One region of the Tindallia californiensis genome, then DNA from elsewhere that is predicted to be linked to it. Evidence: a T-box and tRNA genes for the amino acid it is inferred to sense, from the RefSeq annotation. Region 1 holds a T-box; the other holds one or more tRNA genes.
The links. The T-box of region 1 lies ahead of serS (serine--tRNA ligase). A T-box ahead of a tRNA ligase gene usually reads a tRNA of that ligase, here a tRNA-Ser.
Positions count from the first base shown of each region.

Region 2: it has a tRNA-Ser gene. The T-box ahead of serS (serine--tRNA ligase) is inferred to sense a tRNA for this amino acid. The anticodon was not compared.

Region 1 covers NZ_FNPV01000007.1:111,373-114,651, forward strand. The annotation lists gene BLV55_RS10850 (UPF0182 family membrane protein) at 1-1,429, shown strand, start outside; T-box leader at 1,511-1,717, shown strand; gene serS (serine--tRNA ligase) at 1,762-3,039, shown strand; gene BLV55_RS10860 (Hpt domain-containing protein) at 3,214-3,279, shown strand, end outside.
Region 2 covers NZ_FNPV01000005.1:2,360-5,638, reverse strand. The annotation lists gene BLV55_RS07555 (ATP-dependent helicase) at 1-1,469, opposite strand, end outside; tRNA gene BLV55_RS07550 (tRNA-Phe) at 1,538-1,613, opposite strand; tRNA gene BLV55_RS07545 (tRNA-Pro) at 1,619-1,695, opposite strand; tRNA gene BLV55_RS07540 (tRNA-Ser) at 1,718-1,809, opposite strand; tRNA gene BLV55_RS07535 (tRNA-Gly) at 1,814-1,887, opposite strand; gene BLV55_RS07530 (SpoIID/LytB domain-containing protein) at 1,957-3,279, opposite strand, start outside.

The DNA.
Region 1 (3,279 bases):
GATTGACAAAGAAATTACCCGGCCGGAAATATATTTTGGAGAACTGACCAACCATTATATTATTGTGAATACGGATGAAATGGAATTTGATTATCCAATGGGTGAAGATAATGCAGAAACCAGATTTGAAGGAGAGGCAGGCATTGAGTTAAAAGGAATTAATCGAGCACTGTATGCTCTGAGAGAACGAAATTTCCGTATTTTTCTATCTGGCAGCATTTCCGGAGAAAGCCGTATTATTTTTGACCGAAATGTGATGGATCGAGTTACGAAAATAGCTCCTTTTCTTCATTACGATGAGGATCCCTATCTTATTATTCATGAAGGAAGCCTCTACTGGATGATGGACGCCTTTACTTTAGGCGATAAATATCCTTATGCTACTCCTTATATGGAAGGAAATAAGAATTATATCCGAAACTCAGTGAAAGTAGTGGTTGATGCCTATCATGGCACCACCGACTTTTATATTGCCGAACCGGAAGATCCAGTGATTCAAACCTACAGCAATATCTTTCCAGGACTTTTCCAGCCTTTGGAAGCCATGCCGGAAGGACTTCAACAACATATTCGCTACCCTCAGGAAATATTTGATATCCAAACCGTGGTGTATGAAAGATATCATATGAGTAATCCTTCTGTTTTTTATTTAGACGAGGATTTGTGGAATATCGCTCAGGAAAGATATTCCGGTCAATTTCAGCCTGTAGAATCCCAGTATATGATCTACTCCCTGCCGGAGGAGGAAAAAGAAGAGTTTTTATTATCCGTACCCTATACCCCTAACCGGTTAAATAATATGGTTGCTAAACTGGTAGCCCGAAGTGATGGAGAACATTATGGAGAACTGGTATTATACCGGATGCCGAAAGACCGAAATATTTATGGGCCAAGGCAAATCGAAGCCCGTATCGATCAAAACGAAAGAATCTCACAAAGCTTAACCCTTTGGGGAGAAGGAGGTTCTGAAGTAATAAGAGGTAATCTGTTAGTCATTCCTGTTGAAAACAGTCTGCTATACGTAGAACCCCTTTATATAAGAGCGGCAAATTCTGAAAGCCCACCGGAAGTTAAACAGGTGATTGCTGCTTTTGGGGATGATATTGTGATGGAAAACACCTTGGAAGAAGCCTTGGAAAGTCTTTTCGGTGCTGGGCCACCAAGCATACCGGAGGAAGATGATGTGCCAGAAGAAGCATTACCGGAGGAAGTAATAGAGGAAGATGACATATCGGAAGAAAGTCCAGCCGAAAGACCAGAAGAAACGCCCTCTTATGACTTTACCGATGCTACGGTTCAGGAGATTATCCAAGAAGCCAACCGTGCTTTTGACGAAGCACAGAGAGCATCTCAACAAGGAGACTGGGCAGCTTACGGAGAAGCTTTAAACCGCTTGGAAGAAGCCTTAAGACGCTTGGAAAGCCAGTAACAAAGAGAAAGAAATAGAGGTTATCTTTTTTGAAAGAATTGTCAAGTGAACGTAGATATGATAAAATACAGAAAAATGTATCCATTAACTAAGAAGGGTCCAGTAAATTCCTTTTCTTTTTATAGAGAGTCGACGGTGGCTGAAAGTCGATAAAGGAAAGAATTGAAACCAGCCTGGAGTTGCTGTAAAAAGCCGGCAGCCCACCGTTATCGGGTTTTAGAGAGGACTTTCTGAACAAAGAAAGTCAATCAGGGTGGCAACGCGGAGATCAAGGCCTTCGTCCCTTCAGGGGATGAAGGCTATTTTTGTGAAGAAAAAAGGAGGAAAAACAAATGTTAGATATGAAACGTATTAGAAATGAACTGGATAGTATGAAAGCTGCTATGAATCGGCGAGGCGAAGCCGATATCGACCTGGACGAAGTAGTAGCCTTAGATGAAGAACGCCGAAAACGACTTCAGGAAGTAGAACAAATGAAAAGCGAACAAAACCGAGTATCAAAAGAAATTCCAAAACTAAAAAAAGCCGGGGAAGATACAACAGAAGTTATGACGCAAATGAAAGAACTATCAGCCAGTATAAAAGATTTGGACGCCAAGATAACACAGGTGGAAGAAACCTTGCATGAAAAAATGATGCGTATTCCTAATGTTCCTCATCCGGAAGTGCCACAAGGTGAAACAGATGAAGATAATGTGGAAGTAAAAACCTGGGGAGAAAAACCAGCCTTTGATTTTGAACATCAGGCCCATTGGGATGTGGGTGGCAATTTGGATATCTTAGATTTTGAAAGAGCTGCCAAGGTAACCGGGTCCCGTTTTGTTCTCTATAAGAAAGCCGGTGCCAGGCTGGAACGGGCTCTTATTAACTTTATGCTGGACCTTCACATTAACGAACACGGGTATGAAGAAGTGTTACCACCTTTTATGGTCAACCGTCAAAGTATGACTGGTACCGGTCAATTGCCTAAATTTGAGGAAGATACTTTTCGGATTCCTCAAAAAGATTTCTTTCTTGTTCCAACAGCCGAAGTGCCTGTTACCAATATTTACCGGGATGAAATTCTGGAAGAAGAAGCCATGCCTTTATACTATGCCGCCTATACCCCTTGTTTTCGTTCTGAAGCCGGATCAGCCGGTCGGGATACAAGAGGTCTGATCCGTCAGCATCAATTTAATAAAGTAGAGATGGTGAAATTCACTACTCCGGAAACTTCCTATCAAGAATTAGAAAGCTTAGTGGCAAATGCAGAAAAAGTGTTGCAAACCCTTCAGCTTCCTTATCGGATTGTGAAAATCGCTACAGGAGATCTCGGCTTTACAGCTGCCTTTAAGTATGACTTAGAAGTATGGATGCCAAGTTATGACCGCTATGTAGAAATCTCTTCCTGCAGTAATTTCGAAGATTTTCAGGCCAGAAGAGCCAATATCCGCTACCGGCCTAAAGACGGCGGAAAAGTAAGCTTTGTCCATACCCTAAATGGATCCGGATTGGCTGTAGGCCGAACCTTAGCCGCTATTCTGGAAAATTTCCAGCAAGCCGATGGTTCCGTAATCATACCAGAAGCCTTAAGAAGCTATATGGGAGGTATGGAAAAAATAGAAAAATAAAGCAACTTAAAAGATTAATAAAGACAAGGATTTGTAGCGCAAAGGCAGCATTTTCTAAACAAAGAAAAAAAGTTTAAGGAAAGAGATAAGAGGTAAAAGATAAACATATAGAAAGAAACCTAAGAAGAAAACCTAAAGAATAAAACGATAAAGGAAGGTGCTTCTGTGGACTCTATGGTGATGGTTTATTTCGAAGAAACCTTTGAACAATTGGATCAATGTGAAAAATGCCTGCAGCAT
Region 2 (3,279 bases), on a different contig from region 1:
CCAATGGATTGCAGAATATGTGTTAAGATGTTTCTCCCCTTCTTTGTTTTCAATTCCTCTAAAGAACTTGCCAATTTATTCAATTTTAATACCTGGTACTCTTCAATATCTGATTCTGTTAAAATAGATTTAATAATATGCCGATTGGGTGATCGTGTGTTAAGCACTTGCTCTAACTGTTCTTTTTTTATATATCCGCATATTCGGTAATAAATTCGTTTAAGTAAATCTTCTTGGTGGGGATTATAAGCATAGTCAATGATATCCAATATGTCTTTAACAATCCAATGCCTAAATACTTTTGTCGCTTGATCCCTTACGCTAAAAGGGATCTCTAACGCTAGTAAACGATGAATCATTGGCAAAGCGGATACGTTTTTTCTGTACAATATCCCTATTGAACAATCTTTGTTCTCTTTTAGCCGATTCGATATTAAATGAATTGTTTTTTCTACTTGCTCCTTTTCATTGCGATAGACTACGATTTCTGGCACTTCACGCTTTTCATTTCGTGTAAAAATATTTTTATGATACCGATGATGATTGTTTTGAATAAAGCCCTTACTTATTCTAATGATTTCTGATCCACAACGAAAATTTTCTTCTATATAATATTTCTTAGACTTACTAAAATGCTCACCAAAACCAAGCATAATAGATGGTGATGAGCCTCGAAAGCTATAAATTGTCTGGTCATCATCTCCAACGCATAAAATATTTTTATCATTGTTCAAAACTAGTTTGATAATTTCCCATTGTACCGGGGATACATCTTGAAACTCATCTAATTGCCAAAAATCGAAACGTCTACTAAAAAATTCACGATACTTTCTATTCTTTAACAGCAGAATATATGTCTTCGTCAATAAATCATTGAAATCTAATAAGTGATTTTTAGCTTTATATTTTTCATAAGTATCATAGATTAATGAAAATTTTTCTATATTCGTATCTAATTTCTCAATTTCTTTTTTTGTCATTAAATGATTTTTTGCATATCCAATAAGGCGATCTATCTCTTCTAATGTATCTTCACTCATAAAATCATTATAATGATAATGATAAACCTTCCTGAGTAAAATATTTTTATGATTTAGTCGTGAGCTTCCTTCGATAAGATGAAATGAACATTGTGTTTGGATCGAATGATGCTTTAATATTTGATAACAAAAAGAATGGATCGTCGAAAAGTGAACTTTTTTTACGGCAGGTATTAGTGGAGCAAATAGTTTGCTAAACCTGTTTTTCATATCGATAGCTGACGCTTTAGAAAAAGTAAGCGTTCCTATTCTTGTTGGATCTACTTTTTTTTCCAGTACTAGATTAGCCGTTCTTGTACATATGCAAGTAGTTTTACCTGCTCCAGCAACTGCTAAGACAAGTGCCGGGCCTGAAAAATGATTGACCACTTCTATTTGCTGGTAGTTTAGATTTATATCGTGTTGTCTTTCCAGCCATTTTAGTACCATGAGGACGCTCCTTATTTTATTTAAAAAATAACCACCTGTTCGCACAATTATGCGAAAAGCTGGTTTTGTGGTGCCCAGACGCGGAATCGAACCACGGACACGAGGATTTTCAGTCCTCTGCTCTACCGACTGAGCTATCTGGGCAAAACTGGTCCGGGTGGAGAGATTCGAACTCCCGGCCCCATGGTCCCAAACCATGTGCGCTACCAAACTGCGCTACACCCGGATGAAATTGGCTATAAGCCATATGGCGGAGAAGGCGGGATTCGAACCCGCGCGCCGCATAAGCGACCTAACGGTTTAGCAAACCGTCCTCTTGAGCCTACTTGAGTACTTCTCCAGTTTGGAGCGGGTGAAGGGAATCGAACCCTCGCGATCAGCTTGGAAGGCTGAAGTTCTACCACTGAACTACACCCGCATGTTGCTTGTGATAAGTAGTAACCACAAGAAACATAATAACAAATTTAATATCATTTGTCAATACATATTATTGAATACTTACACCTGTAAAGTAATGTTTTAATATATCATCATATCGATAACCTGCTTCTGCCATTCCTTTAGCCCCATACTGGCTCATTCCTATACCATGACCAAACCCTTTTCCTTCAAAATAATAGATATCGTTTTTTGTATCATACTCCAACTGAAACCAACTGCTCCTTAATCCAAATACATTCCTGCTTTCCTGTTTTATCAGTTCGCTATGCCCAAGGCTTCCTTCCACCATAAACGAAAGCACTCTTCCATTTGAGGAAATTTCTGCGACATACATGTGTTCTAATTCCCCTATCATGATATTATGATTCTTCAAAAGATCTCGAGCTTCTTCACCAGATATGGTTTTTTCCCAATTAGTATGTGGTGAAGAATACGAGTATTGATCAGAAACACCTCTGACATAAGGTACTGCATTAGTCCAAATATTTTCGCTGTCTTCAGTATGTCCACCACTAGTTGAGTGATAGTATGGAATTGCTAGGTGACCATTGTAGGTTATTATCTGGCCTCTTGTTGCATCAACAGCATGATTTGTACGCTGTTGTTCTGCTTCGTAACCGCCATATACTTGAGAATTAACCGTACTGCACAAGTGAAATCCCAAGCTTTCATATTTATTTAAGCTTGCTACTGCAAATCCTCTAGCAGCAACAGCTTGTGCTTTTAAGGCTTCTTCTGGCCAACTATGAGGCACTTCTCTCGGAACAACACCATAAAGATACTTTTCCATAGGCAATACGTTAATAATAGATAATCTGTTATTATTATCTATTAACGCGGTAACAGCTCCTCTGTATTTTTTTGATCCGATTTTTATAATTGAATTCGTATAATCTTGACCTGCTGATGCAAGATAAATAGGTTCATTTTTATCATATATGATAAAAGGTTGATTTGAAGCTGAAATAGCAATATACTTGTTTGATGGCTCTATTATTTTCCACTTCGTTTCATCTGTATGCCCTAAGTCTTTCACGGCATTTGCAGACTCTGTTTTGCTATGAAAAGGACCCATATAGATGTTCCAACCATCTGTCACTCTAGCGTATACTAAGTTTTCATCCGTATACTTTCTCATTCTTTTCATTTCTTCATTCATCTGATTTAATGATGAAAACGAAGTTTCTAAACCAACATAATAGTATGACTCTTGACTAATTGTAATATTTTTTGCATCATTTAATGTCAATACATCCTTAAAATTGTCATTCGCAAACATGCCCATTTGAAAACCACTATCAGATTCGATACTAATAGATGATACGGCTGTTTCACCAAAATAAAGCCCTATTTTAATATTATGAGGGAT